DNA from 4 places in the Pseudoalteromonas sp. Hal040 genome. Region 1 is predicted to be linked to each of the others. Evidence: predicted binding sites of a transcription regulator. Region 1 holds the regulator's gene; each other region holds the start of a gene.
The links. The regulator FliA, encoded in region 1, starts transcription of late flagellar genes. The targets are predictions, from matches to a motif close to CTAAAGNTNNNNNNNNNNNNGCCGATA.
Positions count from the first base shown of each region.

Region 2: a site for FliA is predicted at 2,854-2,880, ahead of P4S60_RS10115 (VC2046/SO_2500 family protein). Genes of this name have one in related genera too.
Region 3: a site for FliA is predicted at 3,778-3,804, ahead of P4S60_RS15025 (DUF5610 domain-containing protein). Genes of this name have one in related genera too.
Region 4: a site for FliA is predicted at 1,464-1,490, ahead of pomA (flagellar motor protein PomA). Genes of this name have one in related genera too.

Region 1 covers NZ_JARLUU010000001.1:2,603,117-2,609,305, forward strand. The annotation lists gene P4S60_RS12050 (protein phosphatase CheZ) at 1-525, opposite strand, end outside; gene cheY (chemotaxis response regulator CheY) at 543-926, opposite strand; gene P4S60_RS12060 (RNA polymerase sigma factor FliA) at 967-1,677, opposite strand; gene P4S60_RS12065 (MinD/ParA family ATP-binding protein) at 1,704-2,564, opposite strand; gene flhF (flagellar biosynthesis protein FlhF) at 2,557-4,035, opposite strand; gene flhA (flagellar biosynthesis protein FlhA) at 4,056-6,167, opposite strand.
Region 2 covers NZ_JARLUU010000001.1:2,202,163-2,208,351, reverse strand. The annotation lists gene P4S60_RS10140 (GGDEF domain-containing protein) at 1-770, shown strand, start outside; gene P4S60_RS10135 (ion channel) at 767-1,747, opposite strand; gene P4S60_RS10130 (M48 family metallopeptidase) at 1,850-2,530, shown strand; tRNA gene P4S60_RS10125 (tRNA-Tyr) at 2,584-2,668, opposite strand; tRNA gene P4S60_RS10120 (tRNA-Tyr) at 2,718-2,802, opposite strand; gene P4S60_RS10115 (VC2046/SO_2500 family protein) at 2,915-3,430, shown strand; gene P4S60_RS10110 (DUF6172 family protein) at 3,585-3,884, shown strand; gene P4S60_RS10105 (hypothetical protein) at 3,959-4,399, opposite strand; gene cysK (cysteine synthase A) at 4,548-5,516, opposite strand; gene P4S60_RS10095 (carbohydrate binding family 9 domain-containing protein) at 5,711-6,189, opposite strand, start outside.
Region 3 covers NZ_JARLUU010000001.1:3,235,062-3,241,250, forward strand. The annotation lists rRNA gene P4S60_RS15010 (16S ribosomal RNA) at 1-713, opposite strand, end outside; gene P4S60_RS15015 (RNA recognition motif domain-containing protein) at 1,331-1,810, shown strand; partial or broken gene murI (glutamate racemase) at 1,773-2,566, opposite strand; gene P4S60_RS15025 (DUF5610 domain-containing protein) at 2,633-3,748, opposite strand; gene trmA (tRNA (uridine(54)-C5)-methyltransferase TrmA) at 3,913-5,010, shown strand; gene P4S60_RS15035 (DUF523 domain-containing protein) at 5,013-5,468, opposite strand; gene P4S60_RS15040 (thiol:disulfide interchange protein DsbA/DsbL) at 5,527-6,165, opposite strand; gene P4S60_RS15045 (thiol:disulfide interchange protein DsbA/DsbL) at 6,184-6,189, opposite strand, start outside.
Region 4 covers NZ_JARLUU010000001.1:2,821,038-2,827,226, forward strand. The annotation lists gene P4S60_RS13115 (flagellar motor protein MotB) at 1-629, opposite strand, end outside; gene pomA (flagellar motor protein PomA) at 633-1,400, opposite strand; gene xseB (exodeoxyribonuclease VII small subunit) at 1,673-1,915, shown strand; gene ispA ((2E,6E)-farnesyl diphosphate synthase) at 1,920-2,807, shown strand; gene dxs (1-deoxy-D-xylulose-5-phosphate synthase) at 2,897-4,759, shown strand; gene P4S60_RS13140 (diguanylate cyclase domain-containing protein) at 4,820-6,189, opposite strand, start outside.

The sequences.
Region 1 (6,189 bases):
CTGCCCCGTTAAGTCTTGATAGTCCTGCGCCATCAACACATTAGTCATCAAACCTTGTAGTTCGTCGGTTTTGGTGTGCGAGTTATTCATGAACTTATCTAAGCTATGACATAACGATTTAAATTCACCGAGTTCAATTTCTCGGCTCATTAAACGATCCCACGTAGGTTTTATTGTTGCGATTTCATCAGCAAGTTGTTGAGCTATTGGTAAACTTGCTTCAACCGCATCCATGGTTTTATTGGCGGCGCTTTCTGTCATTTCCATAACATAATTTAAGCGCTGCTTAGCGTCTGGGATCGCGTCGGTAGTTAAATCAGTGAGACGAGTATCTAAGTCAAAGTTTTTTAACGCTTCGTGAAGCTGACGCGTTAATTTACCGACTTCAGCAAACAACTCTGATTGTTCTTTTGATGCAGCGTCAAGAATCAGCTTATCCGCTTTTTCTTGTTCACCATTTTCAAGATACTCAACAAGTTGACGAGCTTGCTCTAAACTTATTTGAGGCGCAGCAAGTGCTGACATAAGCCTCTCCCCTTAGATTAACCTAAACGTTCGAACACTTTTTCCAATTTGGTTTTAAGTGTCGCAGCAGTGAATGGTTTAACGATGTAGCCATTAACACCTGCTTGAGCAGCAGCAACAATTTGTTCTTTTTTCGCTTCAGCTGTCACCATTAAAACAGGAATATGCTTAAGGCTATCATCAGCACGAATTGCACGTAACAAATCAATACCTTGCATACCAGGCATGTTCCAATCTGTTACAACAAAATCAAATTCTTGATTTTGTAGCATTGGCAATGCTGTTGAACCGTCGTCAGCTTCCTGCACATTGGTAAAACCTAAATCCCTTAATAGATTTTTAATGATACGTCTCATTGTAGAAAAATCATCAACAACAAGAATTTTCATGTTTTTATCCAAAACATCCTCCGGTGAGGTTTGAACCTTTATTTACTTACTACTAATTAATCCAGTCATTGATTTTTGCTTTGAGCTTAATCATCGCCTGACCATGTATTTGACTCACACGCGACTCGCTAACATCGAGTATGTGTCCTATTTCTTTTAAGTTCATTTCGTCGTTGTAGTACAAAGACAAAACGAGAGCATCTCTTTCTGGTAACGATTGGATAGCCGTTAATAGAGACTGGTTAAACCGCTCATTTTTAACGTTATTAAACGGTTTGTCTAGTCCTAAATCCTGACCTACTGGTGTGATGACGTCTTCATCTACACCTAAATCTTCAATACCTAATACTTTACTCGAATTTACATCATGTAGAATATGATGGTACTCATCTAGCGTAATATCAAGTTTTTCAGCGACTTCAGTGTCTTTGGGCTCACGATTTAACGTACTTTCTAATTCAGATATGGTTTCAGCCACAAGGCGGGCATTGCGGTGAACTGAGCGAGGAGCCCAATCACCTCTACGAATTTCGTCTAACATCGCACCACGAATACGAATACCTGCGAAAGTTTCGAAGCTTGCACCTTTGCTTGCATCAAAGTTTTTTGACGCTTCAATCAGGCCAATCATACCTGATTGAATTAAATCATCGAGTTGCACACTGGCAGGTAAACGAGCAATTAGATGGCACGCCACTTTTTTAACTAAAGAGGCATGTTTTTCAACAATCGCATTCAGATTCTGTGCTGATTGATATCCCATCGCTTTATTCACCGATGTTGTCATAGTTAGCCGTTTACTAGTTTTTCAATAAAAAATTCTAAATGGCCAGACGGTTGATTAGGGATCGGCCACTTAACTGCTTTTGTTGCTAATGTTTTAAACGCCAACGCTGCCGGTGAGTTCGGGAATAATTCAACAATCACTTTTTGACGACGCGTTGATTTACGCATGTTCTCGTCATAAGGAATGGTTGCTACTAACTCCATTGAAACATCTAAAAAACGATCCGTTACTTTTGAAAGTTTAGCAAATAATTCTTGCCCTTCACGCATACTGCGCACCATATTGGCAACAATTTTAAATTTGTATACGCCATGCTCACGGCTCAGGACTTTAATAAGTGCGTAAGCATCGGTAATTGAGGTAGGTTCATCACATACAACCACAACAACATCTTGGGCTGCACGAGAAAAGCTTAATACCATGTCAGAAATACCCGCGGCGGTATCGACAATTAAAATATCAAACTCAGTGTTTAACTCGCTAAAAGCGCGAATAAGGCCTGCATGCTCTGAAGGCGTTAATTCCACCATGCTTTGTGAGCCAGACGTTGCTGGTACAATTTTGATGCCTGCAGGGCCTTCAACGAGAATTTCATCAAGCTCACACTCGCCTGATAAAACATGAGATAAGTTACGTTCAACACGAAGGCCAAGCATTACGTCACAGTTTGCCAGACCTAAATCGGCATCTAATACTAATACACGATTACCTAGCTGACCTAATGCGATTGCGGTATTGAGTGAAACGTTGGTTTTACCCACACCACCTTTACCGCCAGTAACAGCGATAACTTTAACGCCACTATTATTATTTTGATTCATTTTGCGCAGGCCGCTTGCTTGATCTAATACTGTGTTAATCATACATCCCTACTGTGTTCGACGCTACTGCTTGACGTCTTGAATGTTGTGCTTTTGCTCGTTTTAAATACAATTGTTCAGCTTTTTTCACTAGTTTTTCAGCATTCGCTACGCGAATATCCTCTGGAACGCGCTGACCGTTAGTAAGATACCCTATTGGCAGACGATTTTGAATCGCTATGCTAATAATCTCACCTAAACTTAAAGATTCATCCAATTTAGTGAAGATACAGCCACTTAGGTGAACCTTTTTAAAGTGTCTTACGGTTTCTTGCAAGACATTAATCTGTGCTGTTGCACTTAATACTAAATAACTACGAATATCAACACGCTGATTACGCATTAGGGTGTTTAATTGCTCAGTTAAACGTAAGTCGCGTTGGCTCATACCCGCTGTGTCTATTAATACTAGACGCTTATTACGTAAATGGTATAACACTTCTGCTAATTCATTCGCATCTTTTACTTGCTTTACGCCACAGCCAATAATACGACCATAAGTCGCCAATTGTTCGTAGGCACCAATTCTGTAAGTATCAGTAGTGATCAACGCCACTTTATCGGCGCCATATTTTTTCGCACCTAATGCAGCTAGTTTTGCAACTGTGGTAGTTTTACCAACGCCTGTTGGACCCACTAACGCAAATACACCGCCTTGACGCAATATTTCGTTATTCGTTGTATGCATTTGGTTTTCAACCATTTGCAGTAATGCTTGCCATGCTTGTTGGCGAGATACATCGTCAGGAATGAAACACGCCATTTGCTCTGCTACATCACGCTCAATGCCCATACCTGCTAAACGGTCAATCATACACGCACGAGTTGGATCGCGACGGGCCATGTCTTGTTGCATTAAGCCAGAAACTTGGTGTTCAAGTAATTGACGGATTGCGTTCAATTCTTCGCGCATGGTCGTCATTTCTGATTGATTAGCTGGCGCAGCGCTTTTGTGCTCTGCTGGTGAATCTAAATCATCAAAACCAGAATCTAAGTCGTCATCAAAACCTAAGCTATGTGCTTGAGTTTGCACACGAGGCGCTGCTTGTTGTTGAAAACGAGGAGCGTGTGCATACTCAGGTTGTTGTTGCTGATAGATAGGTGCTTTAGGCTGATAGTGTTCACTGGTATCGATACCAGATTGGCTAAACATTGATGCAAGCTCTGGCGAACGAGGGCGTGGGGCTTGACGCTCAAGTAACGCTTGTAGGCTGTCAGCAACTTTAGCTTGCGGCTCAGGCTTGGCACGCATTGGCTCTGGCTTAACAAAGTTATGCTGCGGTGCAGGTTTTGCTTGCACCACAGGTGCTGCTTCGGCTTTCGGGGCTGCTTTGTCATAGTCTACTGCTGCAACGATTTCAACACCGTTAGCAAGCTTTTTGTTCGACATAATAACCGCATCAACACCTAGTTCATCTTTCACTTCTTTCAGTGCTGTGCGCATATCTTTAGCAAAAAAACGTTTAATTTTCATGGTTCAACCCCTTTACTATCCTATTGTTGGCCTACTGAGCTGACAATCTTAATCTGTCTTTCGTCTGGTACCTCTTGGTAAGACATCACCCTTAAACCTGGGATGGTGTACTTAACGAAGCGAGATAACACAGTACGTAACATTCCTGACGTTAACAGTATCGAAGGTTCACCGGCCATTTCTTGGTTTTGATGCGCTTCATTCAATGATTGTTGAAGTCGCTCTGCAAGGCCTGGCTCTATTCCGGCACCTTCGTCACCTGCATTCTGAAGTGACTGATGCAACATCTGTTCCAACTCAGGCGCCAAGGTTATGACAGGGATCTCAGAAGACATACCAACAGCGTCTTGGACGATAAGTCTGCGCAGTGAAATTCGCACTGCAGCCGTTAGTACATCAGGGTCTTGGCTACGCGGGCCATACTCAACAAGGGTTTGAACAATTGAACGCATATCGCGAATTGCTACCCCTTCATTGAGTAAGTTTTGTAGCACTTTAACAACGGTAGTAAGTGGTAATACGTCAGGAACCAGACCTTCAACAAGTCGAGGATGGCTCTTCGCTAACATATCTAATAAGTTTTGAACTTCTTCATGACCCAGTAGTAAAGCTGCGCTATTAGTGAGTAACTGACTAATATGGGTTGCAACCACAGTCGCTGAATCAACCACGGTATAGCCAAGTGACTGTGCTTCATCTTTTTGATCAGGTTTGATCCATACCGCATCTAGACCAAATGCAGGATCTTTTGTTGCAACCCCTTTGATTGGACCAAATACTTGGCCTGGGTTGATTGCTAACTCATCACCATGTTTCAACTCACCCTCACCGCTTGAAACACCCATCATAGTGATTCTGTAAGCATTCGGATCAAGTTCTAAGTTATCGCGAATGTGCACAGGAGGTACCAAGAAGCCAAGCTCCTGAGACAGTTTCTTACGCACACCTTTGATACGATTTAACAGTTCCCCACCTTGAGATTGGTCAACAAGTGGAATTAAGCGATAACCTACTTCTAAACCAATAACATCAACTTGCTGTACGTCATCCCAGCCAAGTTCTTTTTGCTCTTGTTTATTAGCAACACCTGTACCTGGTGCACCACCATTTGCTTCTTGCTCTGCTTTTTCTGCTTCTGCTTTGGCTTTTTGTTGTTGTGTGAAATAAGCAAGGTAACCCAGTAATGCACCTAAGCTTAAAAATGCGATATGCGGCATACCTGGTACTAGACCCATGATGATCAAAATACCTGATGCGATATAAAGAGACTTTTCGTTACCTAACTGGTTCTTAACTTGATCGCCCATATTGTGCGATTCATTTTGACGGGTAACAACGATTGCAGTACCGATAGACAGTAACAGTGAAGGTAGCTGTGCAACAAGACCATCACCAATGGTTAGTAAGGTATACACTTCCATCGCACGGCTGAACGATAAATCATGTTGGATCATACCAACAAATAAACCACCAACGATGTTAATCACTAGAATAACGATACCCGCTATTGCATCGCCTTTTACGAACTTACTCGCACCATCCATTGAACCATAGAAATCGGCTTCGCGGGTCACTTCTTCACGGCGTTCACGGGCTTGCTCTGCACTGATAAAACCAGCGTTTAAGTCAGCGTCAATCGCCATTTGTTTACCTGGCATTGCATCAAGAGTAAAGCGAGCTGATACTTCAGAAATACGGCCAGCACCTTTGGTGATAACCACAAAGTTAATAATGATTAAAATCAGGAAGACCACTAAGCCAACAGCATAGTTACCGCCGATAACAACCGAGCCAAAGGCCTCGATAACTTTACCGGCTGCATCCCCACCATTATGACCTTCGAGTAATACTACACGGGTACTCGCGACATTCAGCGCTAAGCGCATGATAGTTGCAATCAGTAGTACCGCGGGGAACATACCAAATTCAAGGGGTTTCATGGTGTAAACCGTGACCAGCAACACCACCAGTGCTAACGCGATATTAAACGAAAAAAGAATATCTAAAAGAAACGGTGGCAGGGGTAAAATCACCATGCCCAGCGCAGCAAGTACCATTAATGGCGTGCCGATACCCTTCGCATATTCTTTTTTATCTCTGTTAAGTTGTTGTAATACCGCTTTAAATTCCATAATTCAACAATTTCAAAAAATT
Region 2 (6,189 bases), 400 kb from region 1:
GCTTACGGATTGGAATGGTACATAAGCGTATTGGTGTTGAACCAAAGCTTTACTTATCGGCTGTGTGTACTTTAAAAGAGCTCATTTTTAATGTACTTCGCACCACAATAAGCGATCAAGAAGAATTAAATCATACCCTTAACATCATTGATAAATTAATTTACTTTGATACGACCTTGGTTTTTGATACGTATATTGATAGCTTAGTGGGCGAAATTGAAAATGCGAAACGCCGCACCGAAGTCTACGCGAAAGGCCTTGAAGAAAAAGTCGCTCAGCGTACTCAAGAACTTGAGAAGCTCGCTAAGCTTGACCCACTTACTAACCTCTACAATCGGCGTGTCATGCAAGAGCTATTACAACGCGACCTTGCCAGAGCCAGACGTCACAAATCGCCATTAACGGTTGTTTATTTTGATCTTGATGATTTTAAATCAGTGAATGATACACAAGGGCATTTAAAAGGGGATGAAGTCCTTAAATATATAGGGCAATACTTACTTGAAAATATTCGCGAGATTGATATACCGTGTCGTTATGGAGGGGATGAATTCTGTATAATCTTACCAGATTGCGAGTTAGATAGCGCCTTTAGTATTTGTGAAAAACTCATAGCTGCATTCGAACAACAATACCCTGAGCTTCATTTAAGTTTTGGTCTTATAGCAGCGCCTCTTGATAGCACGGTCGATGCTGAGGAGTTAATTAATCGTGCAGATAAAAAAATGTATCAGGCGAAAGAGCATATAGGTTCATACATTATGCGTTAGCGAGTCATACGCTTTACAAAAACAACGACGAATAAAGCCAGCGAGAAGCTACCACAAAATGCTTCTATGGCAGCGATTAACCTCGAAAAACCTATTGGCGTAATGTCACCATACCCAAGCGTGGTAAAAGTGACCACGCTAAAGTAAAAACTATTTAGTAGCGCCGATAAATTGCTTTGAAATGAGTTTTCAAAACTCAGTTGCATGACAGAATTCTGGTAACTTACCCCAAATAAGAAATAACAAAATGCACAGCAAATGATCAATGAAAGACTAAAGCGAATGACGTTTTCGGGCTTTTCTCCATATCCACAGAGCATATCAATAAAGCTAGAAGTAATTTGTTTGGTTGAGCCTTTGCGGTATTGCGCATGGCGCATTCTTAATTCTTTGTAGGTGAAGTTACCGGCGAGCTCAAAAAGCCCTTGATGTTCAGAGGCTTTTCTTAAATTGCGATATATTTCTTCGGATTGCTCAAATAAGTCTCGTGCTTCAGCATGCTGCTTATTTTTGCGTGCTTTAAATGCGGCTGATTCTTGTAATAACTGCTCGCCCAGCTCGATATTATCAATTCGACTGTCGTTGAGCTTAATACCTAGTAAGTTGGTATTCTTTAAATCACAGTAATGCAAACTCGCACTATGTAAATTGGCTTTCATTAATGAAGCGTTGGCTATTTTATTATTAAATAAATGAGCACCCGTTAAATTTGCACGATAAAAATTACAATAAGAGAGATCATACCCTTCCTCGTCATCCTGTTTGATCAGGTTTAACCCCGAAAGATTCGCTCTTTGCAGTTGCAAGCCTTCTAATAAGCCGCCTTTTTTTGCATAGCGCTCTAATTTTTGGGTTAGATCTAGTCCTGATTTGTCAAATTTACTATCATGCCAAAAGCAAAACCCAGAACCCATGTCTGTCTCTTGGCACTTGTTACCTGTTGGGGAAATATAACTGCAACATGGTTTGTCAGGCATAAGGATGAAAACTTATTTGTGGGTCATCTTTATAGATTAGCAGCTATTTGGCAGGGTAAAATGGAATCTCTCATATTTATTAATTGAATTGGCTTATCTTTGTTGAATTACACCTTAAAGCGCAGTAAACGCAGAACCACAGTGGCAATTAAAGTTGCCCAGCAGAAACTCACTGTTTATGCACCTTTTTATGTTCCACAAACTGAGATTGATGCCTGGCTAAAGACCAAGCAAGATTGGGTTGCTGAACAAATTGCCAAACAATCCATTCATGCTGAACGCCGTCAACTGCCATTAGTAAACGCCACTATTAAGTTGTTTGAGCAAAACGTGCCGATAGTATTCGCTAAAGGCACTAAAAGCATGTGGCAACAAGATGCACACGCTCAGCTTACCTTATCTATTTCATCGCGCGTCAAACATCAAGAAGCTAACTATTTAGCATTGCTTGAGCAGTTTTTACATGAAAAGCTTGAGAGCTATATTGAAATGCGTGTTCATGATTATTGTTTACAGATGTCTGAAGCACTCCCTACAAAGCTTAAAATTCAACATTATAAACGTCGTTGGGGCAGTTGTAATAAGCGCCGCGAGCTGACTTTTAATCTGCATTTAGCAAGTGCGCCAACCTGGGTGATTGATTATGTGGTTGTACACGAACTTGCGCATCTTTTGCATATGAACCATAGCGCTAAGTTCTGGCAACGTGTGAGCCAGTTTTATCCAAATTATAAAAAAGCAGAGCAATGGCTTAAAGCAAATGGAAGCAGTTTGAGTTGGTAGCTTAAGTTAGCGAGAGTAAAGTTAGAAAGAGTAAAGGTAGAAAGAGTAAAGAGTGGTGGAGGGAGCTGGATTCGAACCAGCGAAGGCTGAGCCGTCAGATTTACAGTCTGATCCCTTTGGCCGCTCGGGAACCCCTCCACACAGATTTTTACTATTGCATTTGGCCCCACTTTTCTAAGAAGGAAAGTGGTGGAGGGAGCTGGATTCGAACCAGCGAAGGCTGAGCCGTCAGATTTACAGTCTGATCCCTTTGGCCGCTCGGGAACCCCTCCAATGCAACGGCGCTGATAATAGCAAACTGATTATTTAAGTAAAGAAAAAAACTAAAGAAAAATGCATAAATGCCGATAACTGGTTAATCAAGAAACTATTTGGCTAAAGACTATGCAGATTGATGGTTTGTTGCTCACTGAGAGTCAACTCGATAATCGTCTAAATAAAAGTGTACACGAGCACCGCTCGGGAGAGTTTGCTTTATTACTAGCAATGCTTTCTCATGATGCGCTCGATTTTAGCCAGTTTCACCTGCCAAAAACAGAATTAACCAGTCCTGATGTATCTGAATCGGTTCTGCGTAAAGAACTCGGTGCTGGTCCATCACAACCATTAGCTCCTGAACAATTCGATATGATGATAGGCCAAGACAATGCATTTAAATTACTGCAAGGTGGTTTGTCGGATATTAGGTTACATCATTGCTTAAACCCAGAACCGCTGAATGTCCGTGATGATAAGCTGCATGTGCCACTTGAAGTGATTGATAACTGTGAGCCCGCAGTTAGAAAACGCTTTTATGAAAAAAATAAACCCGTGGAGCGCCCACAAATTGACGCTGCTGCATTTTATGATAGCCTTACCGACGAGGCGATACATCAACCCCTACATTTAGCTACAGCATAGGCATAAGTGGCTTAATCGAACTGTCATAGACTACGAATAAACTAAGAATAAGCTTAATAATTAATAAAAAGTACAGCTAAATTAAGTTGTGCTTGTTATAATAGCAGCCTATGGCTTAATGCCATTGTCATTGAACCAAGTTACTAGGACTATAATGAAGAAAACATTCACGCTAAACCACGAGAAAATTAAATACCCTCGTATGGTTGATGCAGCCAAGCACGAAGTAAAAAAATACTTAAAACGTGAGCGTAATAAAACACTCCCAGCAGATGCCGATTATTGGGCGTTTGACTGTAAGTTTGGTGAATCAGCGGATGAGGCCAATGTCGTTCACGTGGCAGAGATTAATAAATGTATCAGCGATATTGAAGCTAAAGGGCTTACATCGTTCTACGTTGAGATCTTAGCGCGTCCTGCACAGCGTCAACAGCAAGAGTTTGACGAAGAGTAATATCCATACTGTTCTGCAGTTATACTCTTACCAAAAAAAGGGCCTTCAGGCCCTTTTTTAGTTTTAGTAATTAATCAACGTGCAAATGGATCGGCATTGATTTTTTCTATGTACCAATTGCCTTTTTTACGCATCATTTTCACACTACGCATATCATCAACTTTTTTACCGTTAAAGTAGCCTGTGAAGATTAAGTTGATATTGGCTTTATCACCGTATTGTTCGCGTAGACTCATATTGGTCATATCGACTTCAATTACCACCTCGTCGTATTGCATATTGACTAGGTTGCGAGCGAACTGCCCAGCGGTACCGTAAGATTTCATAATACGCGCCATTTTTGGGGTGGCGTATTCCATAGCAAGGTTCAAATCGTTTTGGTTATATAAAGCATCGAAATACAGAGTCGCCACATTACCTGGGGTGTTTTTTTCGCCTTTTGGCGCATCTTCAGAACCGCAACCGAAAAGAAAGCAGCTACTTAATAGAACAAAAATTAAGAGTATATTTTTCATTGTTGTTGTTTTACGAGTTAACTTGAGATTAAGTGTGTGACTAAATCAGCTTGATGTAAAGTTAACTCGGTAAAATTATTGGTTTTATTTATTTTAGATAATAAAAAAGGATGCATCTCTGCATCCTTCTTTGAAAACTTAGTTGTTATTACTGAACAAGCTCTTTGTCGCTGAATTCTTCAGCAAATAATGGGCTAGATAAATAACGCTCAGTTGCACTTGGTAAAATTACCACGATATTTTTGTCTGCGTTTTCAGGTTTTTCAGCAAGGCGCTTTGCAGCAACGACTGCAGCACCAGAAGAAATACCCACTAAAATCCCTTCGTTTTTCATTAGTTCGTGAGCCATTGCAATCGCATCTTCATTTGATACTTGCTCTGCGGCATCAATCACTTCTAAATCAAGGTTGCCAGGGATGAAGCCTGCACCGATACCTTGAATTTTATGAGGACCCGGTTTAATTTCTTCGCCAGCTAAAGTTTGGCTAATAACAGGTGAGTTAGTTGGCTCAACAGCAACAGATTGTACATTTAACCCTTTTTCTAATTTAAGGTAACGGCTAACACCTGTAATAGTACCACCTGTACCAACACCTGCTACGAAGATGTCGATTTTACCGTCCATTGCTTCATAGATTTCAGGACCCGTTGTTTCAAAGTGAATTTTCGGGTTGGCTGGGTTTTCGAACTGTTGTAAAAGGATGTATTTTTCAGGCTCACTTGCTTGAATTTCTTTTGCTTTTTCAATCGCGCCATTCATACCCTTAGCGCCATCAGTCAATACTAGGTTAGCACCTAACGCTTTTAATAGTTTACGACGCTCTAAGCTCATTGTGTTAGGCATAGTCAGGGTTAACTTATAGCCACGAGAAGCCGCTACGAACGCAAGGGCGATACCTGTGTTACCAGATGTAGGCTCGATTAGCTCTTTGTCTTTGGTTAAAACGCCTGACTTTTCTGCTTCCCAGATCATTGAAGCGCCAATACGGCATTTAACACTAAAGCTTGGGTTACGTGATTCTACTTTAGCAAAAACATTACCTGAGGTTACGCGGTTAAGCTTTACAATTGGTGTATTACCAATCGTTAATGAATTATCTTCAAAAATGTTAGACATAGTGTTCCCTTGGAAGCAATTTATTCAATCGTTGATCAACTAGCTTAGGCCAGCGATCTGTAATAGTCACACTTTACTGTGGTGAATAAAAAACGAAAGTAAAGTTTGGCTATAACATATAGCGAATAGGCTTATAGCATTTAGTAATAAGGTGGGAAAAGAAGGGCGCGCACCCAAAGGTGCGCAAAGTCAGGTTAGAGTAACCAAGCGTAGCTAAATTTAGCAAATAAGGTGCGCTGCTCTTTGGTGATTGATGAAAGCTCGTCATCTTGGTAGCCATTATCAGAGTAGCCAGCAAAGAATACCGTTTGCGGATTCAACTTGTAAGAATACAATAGTTGAGTGGCGAGGTTTTTATATTGGCTATCAACATCATCTATGTAATTAGCTTGATTACGCTCTAAGTCAGTATATATGACTGCAAGGCGTACAAAGCTATTTACGTTGAATTGATAAGTTAAACGCACATCACTTAAATTAGCGGTAAATACTTCGCTGCCATCAGCCTCAAGCTGCTCATAAGTATGACGTAAACGTACTTCAAAATGTTTACCAAGATTCATATTCAGTACTGGGCGAATATGGAATTTATCACCAACGCGGTTATTCGCTAAGTCTACAGCATTACCTGTATACATAAATAAAGAAGCAAATACCCCAGCGGTTGGCTTAA
Region 3 (6,189 bases), 630 kb from region 1:
CTTCAGATCTCTACGCATTTCACCGCTACACCTGAAATTCTACCACCCTCTATCACACTCTAGTTTGCCAGTTCGAAATGCAGTTCCCAGGTTGAGCCCGGGGCTTTCACATCTCGCTTAACAAACCGCCTGCGTACGCTTTACGCCCAGTAATTCCGATTAACGCTCGCACCCTCCGTATTACCGCGGCTGCTGGCACGGAGTTAGCCGGTGCTTCTTCTGTAAGTAACGTCACAGCTAAGTGCTATTAACACTTAACCTTTCCTCCTTACTGAAAGTGCTTTACAACCCGAAGGCCTTCTTCACACACGCGGCATGGCTGCATCAGGCTTGCGCCCATTGTGCAATATTCCCCACTGCTGCCTCCCGTAGGAGTCTGGGCCGTGTCTCAGTCCCAGTGTGGCTGATCATCCTCTCAAACCAGCTAGGGATCGTCGCCTTGGTGAGCCATTACCTCACCAACTAGCTAATCCCACTTGGGCTAATCTTATGGCGTGAGGCCCGAAGGTCCCCCACTTTGGTCCGTAGACATCATGCGGTATTAGCAGTCGTTTCCAACTGTTGTCCCCCACCATAAGGCATATTCCCAAGCATTACTCACCCGTCCGCCGCTCGTCAGCAGAGTAGCAAGCTACTCTCTGTTACCGCTCGACTTGCATGTGTTAGGCCTGCCGCCAGCGTTCAATCTGAGCCATGATCAAACTCTTCAATTAAAAGTTTTTTGAAACCGAAGTTTCGTGCTCAATGAATTCTGAATTTTGATATCTTTCGATATCGAATTGACTGTGCTGAAACAAGTAAACTTGTTTCCGTTGGTCACTCAGTTCAATTGAGACTCTAAATTTGTTTGCGTCGCTTAGTAAACTAAGCTTCGCTGTTAGAACTCAACCTGTACGAGTGCCCACACAGATGATTGCTTTATATTGTTAAAGAACGTTGCGACGTTGTCGCTAGGGATGCGTATAATACATCCTTAAATTTTCGAGTCAACACTTAATTTCAAACTTTCTTTCGATTATTTGAAACCGAAGTTTCACTTAACTCTCTGCTACGTTGTTCAGCGTCTTTCGTTGCTGCCCGCCGTGTCAGTGGGGTCGCATTATAGGGAGATCCAAAAACAGATCAACACTTTTTTTCGATCTTTTTACTGTTCGCTCAAAAAGCGAACTAAATTTACCGAAAACAGCAAAAACGGTCGCTATTATGGCTGTTTTTTAAGCCAATATTCATAATTTAATGCAAATTTCATTGCTATGTTCATTTAACTCGTTAAGATAGCAAGTTCACAATGTTAAATTAATGTTTATTTCTTGTTTATTGGTAGATCAAAATGAAATTACCCGATCAAAAATCTTTTCTTTTCTCAGTTATTCTTGCTGTTTTAGGTTTTGTGGTTGTTAAGTTTGCATTTGCAAGCTTGGCTTTGGACCCAGCATTACTATTTGGTGCAGGCTTATTAATTGGTGCTTTAGTTATTGCAGCACTTTCATCAACGTCAAGTGAGGAGGCCGAAGTAAAAACAAAAACACTTTATGTTGGCAACCTACCTTATCGTGCTAATGAAGGTGTTGTTCGTGCTTTATTTGAAGAGCAAGGCAAAGTTTTCAACGTACGTTTATTAAAAGATAAAAATACAGGTAAACGTCGTGGCTTTGGTTTTGTTGAAATGGCAGAAGCGGATGCAGATAACGCAATCAATCAATTAAATGATAGCGAGTTCCAACAACGTACTTTAAAAGTGCGTGAAGCAAAACAAAAACAAGAGAACGAGGCTAATGGTTTCCGTGAGGAATCTGATCAGTCAGCGTAATCAGCTCAACGCGTAATTGCGAATGACCTATAGGAGCCGTTGCATAGTAATGCAGCGGCTTTTTTTATCGGTTGTAAAAGTAAAGCCTCGTAAAGTAATCAAACTCTCAACGCGCTTAGCAATAGCTTTACCAGAATCAATGAGTAGTACCTGTCGTTTGAAGTAGTCACTAATCGCGCTGGCGAGTAATGGGAAGTGCGTACAACCAAGAACTAATACATCTATATCTTCTGCTATCGCTAAATCACTCAATACTTTCTCAAGCTTTGCTTTATTGATTTTCTGCGTATGAAATAGTGTTTCAGCAATTTCCACCAGCGCCGTTGATCCATATAAGCTAACTTGTGTGCCTTGGCTATGAGTACTAATTAAGTTTGCAGTGTAGCAACTCTTAGTCGTCGATGGCGTCGCCAATAAGCCAATATGTTTACTCTTACTAATAGCGCACGCAGGCTTTATCGCAGGTACAACACCAACAACTTCGATGTTTGTATAAGGGCGAATAGTTTCTAGTGCAGAGGTAGAAGCGGTATTACAGGCAATAACTAGGATATCTACGTGTAAGTTTGCTGTTTCTATAAACTTTAGTAGTGCAAAAAGACGAGCGATGATCGTTTGCTGGCTTTGTGCGCCGTAAGGCAATAAAGCATTATCCATAAAATAGCTATAATCAGCATCAGGGATCACAGCTTGGATCTGTTCTAGTACGGTTGTTCCACCTATACCTGAATCAAACACCATTATATGAACTGACAAACTGCTTACCTCGGATCATCAAAGGTCAGCAGTTTGCCATGTGGCTTAATAAAAAGAAAGAAAGGACTACGCTTCTTCTGTTGCCGAACGTAGCTTATTCATTTGCTCAAACATGGCTTTGGTATAATCCACCAGCTTACTGACTTCTTCTTTATCTTGGTTTAACCATTGTAAGATGCCAGCTAGTTCATTTTGCAAACCAATATCGCCTGCTTTATTAAACGCCTGCTTCAAGTCGTCATTAAATGGCGCAATTTTCTCAGCAACTTCTTTTTCAGGGGCTGGTTTATATTCTTCATAGCCTTTAATAGCTGCCACTGTTTTGGTTTGTTTCAGATCCATCGTAAAGCCAACAAGTTGCTCGTTGCCTAAGTTCAACTCTTTAGCTTGTTCAAAGGCATCTTCTAATGAACCAGAGAAGAATGTCTCACTGACACTTTGTAAGTCTTCCATCAGTTCATTGATAGCTTGCTGCTCTTGCTCATTTAGATCGCCATTGACTGTCATCGAGAATGATAAGTCACGAGATTGAGACGATTCACTGACAAAGGCCTCGTTATCACCATTTTTGCTATAGCTGCTTGCTGACTTACTTTGATATGCATCTGCAAAACTAATACTCACTTCATCACCTTCAGCGGTGGTGAAGGTGTATTCAGCGTTATTACTTAAACTAATATACTGAGCTTGGCTTACTGAAACCGCATTCGGTTTAGGGTTGAACAAGTCTTCCTCTAATTCATCAATACCTTTGTAGATACCTTCTTTAGACTTTTCGATGCCCTCTTCGATGTCATCGTTAAGAATACCTGACTCTTTAAGCTCATCATACGCATCGTCGATGCCCATTTGCACACCTTTGCGTGCATCACCTAGCATGCCTTTAAGTTTTTCATCATCAGCGCCATCAGCTTTTGCTTTACGAAGTGCACCGCCAACAAAGTCGAGAACGTTTTTTACGATCTCTTCAAAGTCGAACAGCGGTTTATCTTTTTTCTCTTCGGCTTTAGGTAGGCCTAATGCCTCTGCAAGTTTATCATCAAGAACTTTTGCCGCGAGCTCACGACCGCGTTGTTGATAACTATCTTGACGATTTTGAATGGTAGGCTGTTGCAATGCCTGCTTGCCATTGTATTTATTCACATTTGTATTAGGCATATAGCCTAGGTTGCCAATTTTCATGATCCGACTCCATGTTATGGTTAACTCATTATCGGCCAAAAACCACAGAACTTAAGTTTTTTGTATAAAAAAACGACACTAAAATAAATAACAAAACTAGACAAATCCTCAGCGCTCCCTACAATAGCGCCGTTATAAAGCTAAGAGATAAAAGGTAATCAGCCATGGCGGTTATAAAAATTGATACAACTCAATACGATGCACAATTGAGTGAGAAAGAGCAGCGCATCACCTCACAGTTTCGACGTTTTGGTGTCGAAAAATTAGAAGTGTTTGGCTCTGATCCTATTCATTACCGCCAACGTGCAGAGTTTCGAGTATGGCATGAAGGTGAAGACCTGTTTCACATCATGTTTGATCAACAAACTAAAGAAAAAATCCGCGTTGATGAGTTTGACCCTGCTGCACCTTTAGTAGGTGAAGTTATGCAAGCCATGATCGAAAACTTAAAAGGTAGCGAAGTTCTGCGCCGTAAGCTATTTCAAATCGATTACCTATCAAGTTTAAGTGGCGAAATTCTTGTTAGCTTGTTATATCACAAACAATTAGATGAGCATTGGCTGCAAGCAATTAAAGAGCTTAAGGCAAAACTGAGCACACAGTTTAAAATTGATTTTATTGGTCGTGCTCGTAAGCAAAAAGAAGTGATTGGTAATGAATATGTTATCGAGCGTCTTAATGTAAACGGTAAAGAGCTTATTTATCAACAAGTCGAAAATAGCTTTACGCAGCCAAATGCGAAAGTGAACATCAAAATGCTCGAGTGGGCACAAGCGCTTTGCCAACCACTTAGCAATGATTTACTTGAGCTATATTGTGGAAATGGAAACTTTTCTATTGCCCTTGCCGGTTCATTCGATCGCGTATTAGCCACTGAGATATCAAAATCATCGGTTTACTCCGCGCAATACAATATCGCACAGAACAAAGTTGAGAACTTAGATATTATTCGTATGTCGAGTGAAGAGTTCACTCAAGCGATGAAAGGCGAACGTACCTTCTCGCGTTTAGATGGCATAGATCTGAAAAGCTATAACTGCCAAACAATCTTGGTAGATCCACCACGCGCAGGCATGGACACACTGACATGTGACTTAGTTGCCAACTACGACAACATTATTTATATCTCGTGTAATCCCGATACCCTAGAGCGTGACCTTGATCACTTATGCAAAACCCATGAAGTAAAACGCTTTGCGATTTTTGATCAATTCCCTTACACCCACCACATCGAATCAGGTGTGTTTTTGCAACGCAAATAAAATTATTTCTCTGCCAGCGCAGCTAAAAGCGCTGGCAACTGCTGCTCGCTGAATACCGCTATATTGTTGTCGGTTAACAGTTTTGCAGTTAACCCCATCCCTGATATTTTCTTTCCTGAATGACTACCATCATAAATAGTATTGCGACCACATGATGGGCTTGATTCTTTTAATAATGCAAAATGAATACCCTGCTTTTTGCAAAGCTTAAGTGCTTGTTCGGCGCCATAAGCAAATTGTACTGTGACATCTTGCGCATCTTTGGTAAGTACTCTGCCCGCTTTAATTTCTGCAGGCGGCCTTGGTGTCGGTAAGCCACCAGCCACTTCAGGACAAAATGCCACTAACCTTCCCTGCTGTTTAAGGGTTTCTAAGCCTGGATGAAGTAAATTTTGCGATTGCCCATCATAACGAACAGGGTTTCCTAACAAACAGCTTGAAACTAATAGTTTTTGCATTTTTCTTTACCGACAAAAAAGCTCCGCGAACGGAGCTTTTAATTAAATTTAATTGAGCTTATTTATCAGCTAGGTAATTAATTAAGTCTGCCATGCTCTTCGCATCGCTAATACCTGAATCCGCACCTAAGATTAAACGGTATTTACCGTTAACAATAAAGGTTGGAACGCCTTTTAACGCACCTTTTTGTTGATAGTATTCTTGATCACGAGTCATTTTAGACGCCATCGTGCGCACAGAAAAACTGTTGTAGTACTTATCAAAGTCTTCTGCTGTTACACCTTGTGCAACGAAGATGTCTTTCATGTCTGCCAGTTCATTAATACGTGCACGCTTAGTGTGAATATGATCAAACACAGCTGCAACTAACTTATCGCTATTTGGTAATACCGTTGCAGTTGCATAACCCTGTGCTAAAACAGTTTGGATTTCTGGATCGCGAGGGCCAACAAAATTTACGTGGCTCTTTTTAAACTTAACACCCTCTTTAAGCATCGTTTTAAGATCAGCAACGATAGGCTCAAATGTATTACAGTGCGGGCAATAGAATGAGAAGAACTCTTTTACTTCTGGCTTTTTAGAAGCGCGCGCATCAATCGTTTCATAATGCTTACCTTCTTCATATTGCGCTGCTGAGGCATTTGCCGCTAAACCTAGCGTGGCTGCCATTAATACAGCTTTTACTAATTTGATCATTACTTCATTACTCCGAAATTATTG
Region 4 (6,189 bases), 220 kb from region 1:
AACAACGTGGCAATATCACGAATAATCGGTTTAAATTTTGGTTGTAAAAATGCACTGCCAGACGGGAACGAACCATTTTCTCGAATGCGAATAATAATTTGTTGACCTAATGACTCAAGCTCAATCGCCCCATCCATTATTTGCTGTTCTAGCTGCTGGGCAATTTTCTTAACAAGTTCATTTGTTTGTTCTTGATCAGCCGCAGAAATTGACTGTTCCAAGGCTTGTTGCTGAGCCGTACTTTGAGACTCACCACCACGCTTGTTACCGCGCTGTTCTTGTCGACCACCGGCAGAGCTTTCGTCGCCGGCCTGAAACTCAAGCATTTGCTGCGTCATTTCTACGGTTTGTTGTTGAATCGTTTCAATTGGAGTGGGTTCAGGCTTACCAGGCGTGAACTCCATGGCAATGACTGAGGTTCCTTTAGGAATATCTTTTACTTCTATTTTATTTTGTACACCGAAAGCAAACTTCATAGAGCCGGCAATTTGCTTGAACTTCAGTACATCCATTTCCGAGAAGGCTAGTAAGAGTACAAAGAAGCACATTAATAGTGACATTAAATCTGCGAAAGTTCCCATCCAAGCAGGTAAGCCAGGAGGTGGGCATTTGCACTCTTGATCAGACATACCCTACTCCTCGGTATCAACTTTACGTTTTGATTCGGCTAAGTAGTTTTTCAAGATACCTTCAATCACTTTCGGGTTTTGACCATCTTGAATACCCAGTACTGCGTCGAGAATTAAGCGTTGGTTAAGCGCTTCCTCGTCTTTACGCAGCTCTAGTTTTACCTGAATAGGAATAGCAACAACGTTTGCTAAGAAAGCACCATAAAGTGTTGTTAAAAGAGCAACCGCCATTGCAGGACCGATTGCTTTTGGGTCATCCATGTTTGATAACATAGCAACCAGACCGATCAGTGTACCGATCATCCCCATCGCTGGAGCGATATCGGCGAGGGACTTAAATAAGCCTGCACCAATTTCATGGCGAGTAGCAGTAAGGGAAATATCTTTTTGCAGTGTAGCTCGTACCACATCAGCATCATGGCCATCCACTAACATATCAACCCCTTTACGCATAAAGCCGTTTGGGATTTCGGCTTCTTCTAATGCTAAGAAACCACCTTTACGTGCTGAGTCAGCTAATTCTACTGCTTTTTCGATTAATTCTTCTGGCGATTCAATTTTGAACATAAAGGCTTTTGCAGCGACCTTACCAATGCCCAAAAATTGCCCCATAGTGAAATTCGATAATACGATAAAAATCGAACCACCAAATACAATGACCACCGAAGGCGTGTTGTAAAACATTGCAACTTGGCCGTCACTACTTAACACCATCGACATAGCAATTAAGCCTATGGCACCAAGAATACCTATTATGGTTGCTAAATCCACATACCCCTCCAGAGCAACAATTACACGACACCCATAGGCATCAAATTTTTATTATTAACTGCTTATCGGCAAGCAATTGAAATACTTAAATCATTAAATGAATTAATTTTATTTTAATGTAAGATTTTTAAGCTACAAGTTTAAGCTGTATCTAAAACCGTAAAAATAGCATATTGAAAATGGATTATGCGTAAAAAAACACATCATTCTTTGACCTAGTTTAGCATTCCCCCTAAAATTGGCCTCACTTTCTAACAGCTATCGAGGCCACAATGGCAACAAAGAAACCAGAAAACTTAAGCTTTGAAGAAGCACTGGATGAATTATCTCAAATTGTTGCACAAATGGAGCAAGGTGAACTGTCGCTAGAGCAGTCACTCAAACAGTTTGAACGCGGCATTGCGTTGGCAAATGCTTCATCTGGTAAGTTACAACAAGCCGAACAAAAGGTTGCCATATTAATGGGCAACGATAGCCAAGCGCCTCTTAGCAATTTTGATTCAAATCTGGACTAATTAAGTGCAATTAAAAGAACAACTACAACGCGCTCGAGAAGACGTTGAAGCACATTTAAATCGCTATTTCGAACGACCACTTAATACCGAAAAAACCATCAAAGAAGCCACGCATTATGGGGTTTTAAATGGTGGTAAGCGCTTACGTCCTTACCTTGTTTATGCAACTGGCCGAATGATGGGCGCAGACAAAGCCGATCTTGATATTCTTGCCGCTGCTATTGAGTGTATTCATAGCTACTCATTAGTCCATGATGACCTACCTGCCATGGATGATGATGACTTAAGACGTGGCCGTCCTACCTGTCATATTGTTTACGGGGAAGCGCAAGCAATACTTGCCGGAGATGCATTACAAACACTGGCATTTGATTTAATCGCCAACCATCAATTTGCAGTTTCAGCTACGCAACAAGTAAAAATGATAGCCTCGTTAAGCAAAGCCTCAGGTATTGAGGGTATGGTAGGTGGACAAGCACTGGATATCGAAGCGACCGATAAACAAATTACTGTTGAACAGCTGGAGCGCATTCACCAGCTAAAAACAGGCGCATTACTTAATTGCGCAATTACACTTGGTGCGTTGTGTGCTAAAAATTGCGATGAGCATACCCTCGCGCAATTAAACCTATTTGGCCAAGCAATAGGACTGGCTTTTCAGGTACAAGACGATATCCTTGATGTAGAAGCTGATACTGAAACATTGGGTAAACCACAAGGTTCAGATATTGCAGCTAATAAAGCAACTTACCCTGCATTATTAGGTATGGCTGGCGCAAAGCAAAAAGCACAAGATTTACTGGCTCAAGCTCATCAAGCTCTTGAGGCAATTGATTACGACACCAGCGAACTGGCGAGCCTTGCAAGCTATATCGTTGAACGTAATTATTAATGCCTACAAAAGAAAGACAAAATAACTAAAAAATCAGAGCAGCAATGGGCTATAATGCACTCTGGTTAGCGAAGGATGTATAAAAAATCATGACACTTGATAGTAGCAAGTATCCATTATTAAGTTTGGTTGACGAACCAGCACAACTGCGTGATTTAGCGCAAGACAAGTTACCTGCGTTTAGTAAAGAGTTACGCGAATACCTACTTAACTCGGTTTCGCAAAGTAGTGGTCACTTAGCATCAGGTTTAGGCACTGTTGAACTAACCGTTGCGTTGCATTATGTTTATAACACTCCTGAAGATCGTTTAGTATGGGATGTGGGTCATCAAGCATACCCGCACAAAATCTTAACGGGTCGCCGTGACCAAATGCATACTATTCGTCAAAAAGACGGTTTGCACCCTTTCCCATTCCGTGAAGAAAGCCCTTACGACACTTTCAGTGTAGGCCATTCGAGCACCTCTATTTCGGCTGCCTTAGGCATGGCCATTGCCGCTGAAAAAGAAGGTAAAGATCGTAAAACTGTAGCGGTTATTGGCGATGGTGCGATTACGGCGGGTATGGCATTTGAAGCGATGAATCACATGGGTGATGTAAACCCTAACGTGTTAATTATCTTAAACGATAATGAAATGTCGATTTCAGAAAACGTAGGTGCACTAAATAATCACTTTGCTCGTATTTTATCTGGTAGTTTCTACACCAATATTCGTGAAGGCAGTAAAAAGCTGCTTTCAGGTTTACCGCCAGTGAAAGAACTTGCTAGCCGCATGGAAGAACACTTAAAAGGTATGGTCATTCCAGGCACGTTCTTTGAAGAATTAGGCCTAAACTACATCGGCCCAATTGATGGTCATGATGTAAATATGTTGGTTGATACCTTACGTAATATGCGTAACCTTAAAGGCCCGCAGTTACTGCATATTAAAACGCAAAAAGGTAAAGGTTATAAACCAGCTGAAGCGGATCCAATTGGTTACCATGGCGTACCAAAATTTGATCCGAGCATGTCAAAATTACCAAAATCAAAACCAGGCGCTGCCACATTCTCAAATGTGTTTGGTGACTGGTTATGTGATATGGCAGCACAAGACGACAAGCTAATGGCAATTACCCCAGCGATGCGTGAAGGCTCAGGCATGGTACGTTTTTCTAAAGAGTACCCTGCGCAATACTTTGATGTGGCGATTGCAGAGCAACATGCTGTAACGCTTGCTGCTGGCTTTGCATGTGAAGGTTTGAAGCCTGTTGTTGCTATTTATTCAAGCTTTTTACAACGTGCGTACGATCAACTTATCCACGATGTAGCATTACAAAACTTACCTGTTTTATTTGCTATTGACCGTGCTGGTATTGTTGGTGCTGATGGTGAAACTCACCAAGGTGCTTATGACTTAAGCTTTATGCGCTGTATTCCTAATATGGTTATCATGGCACCAAGCGACACGAACGAGTGCCGTCAAATGCTTTACACTGGTTACCAATGCAATCAACCTGTCGCTGTTCGTTACCCGCGTGGTAGTGCAGGCACATGTGAGGTTGAATCAACCATGAGTGCGATTGAAATTGGTAAAGCGAGAAGCATCAAACAAGGTAGCAAAGTGGCGATCTTGTCGTTCGGTACGCTGCTAGAGAACGCCAAAGTAGCTGCAGAAGCGCTTAACGCAACAGTCATTGATATGCGCTTTATCAAACCTCTTGATACTGACGCTATCAGTGACTTACTCGGCAGCCATAATGTGATTGTTACCTTAGAAGACAACGCCATTGCAGGCGGTGCAGGTTCTGCTGTTAATGAATACTTAGCTGCAATCAAAGCGGATGTGACTATCTTAAACTTAGGTATTCCAGATGAGTTCATTAAGCATGGTACGCAAGATGAAATGCACGCCGAAATGGGCCTAGATGCAAATGGTATCTTAACTCGCATCAAAGAGTTCATGGCTTAAGCCAAACAGCATTCACAAAAAAGGAGCCTTAAGGCTCCTTTTTTAATACCAATAGAAACGCTAGCGCATCCAAATTTTAATATCGGCTAGGCCATTAGCTTGTAGTGCACTAAGCTGCTGGTCAACATTGTTGCTTTGCTCGAACTCAAAGGCATCTAATTGCTCGTCAAAGGTAATGTTTGCTACACCATCGCCACCGCGCTTTTTCACTTGATGCAGTGCAATATCAGCTAGGTTAACTGAGGTTTCCCAACCAATAACTTGGCCACCCAGTAAAGGTAATGGGTAGAAAGACCAGCCAATCGACGCAGTAATGGTGGTCGATTCTCCATTCGGTAATCTAAATGGGTTTGCTGCAATTGCTTCACATAAATCGGCCACATAATTGTCTATCGCTGTGCGTTTGAAGTCACGTAGTAAGAGTAAAAACTCATCACCACTCCAACGCGCAACATAGTCAGAACCTTGAGTACGACTATTCAATAAAGTCGCCATTTGTTGTAAACAGCTATCGCCAGCAAGGGGGCCATACGCATCATTAATGCGGCTGAAGTTATCAAAGTTAATTATTAATAGCACTAGCGACTTACCCTGCGCTTGCAATGACTGCGAGTTACGCTGGAAGTGTTCGATATCTTTAGGGAGCTGATCAAACAAGAAGCGGCGACTACGTAACCCTGTAAGCTCATCTGAGTGACTAACTAACTTAAGCTGTGAATTCACTTGGTTAAGCTTATCGTTGGCTTCTCGAAGCTCTACGGTTCGTTCTGTTACTAAGCTTTCAAGCGCTAATTGCTTACGTTTCTCTTGCGCTCTAAATACCCAAAATACAAGGTAGAACAGTAAAATAAAGCTACTGGTGATCAAGAGTCTAAAATAAATAGTCTCATCAAAACGGCGCGGTACTACAAAGCTGTACTCAGTACGACGTGCTTTTTGCCAATCTTCACCACGACGCTTTGCTTCAAGTTGGAATAAAAACGACCCCGGCGGTAAGTTAGTATAAATTGCCTCACGACGAGTATTGGCATAACGCCAATCACTGTCTAAGCCACTTAAACGGTAGCGGAACTCGATACTTGAAGGGGCATAATAGTCAATCGCGGTGTATTTTAACGTTACATCGCGTTCATCAATTTGCAGCTGTGGTTTATCACCTAAGGTTGCGGTACTTAAATGACGAAGCGGCGTGATCAAGCTTTCAATACGTGGCTTAAGTGCTTGAACACCAAAAAGCTCAACGCTCTTAGGTATTTCTACCACACCTTGTAAGCTTGGGTACCAAATAGAGTTACCCGTGTCTGCTACAGCATCGTGGCCAAGGCCGGCACAACACTGACTGGCTTTACCATCTAGTTGGCGGTCAAACGATGAAATCACTTGTTCTACTTTTAAGCTCTCGATATCTGTACCAAACTGCTCTACCGGCA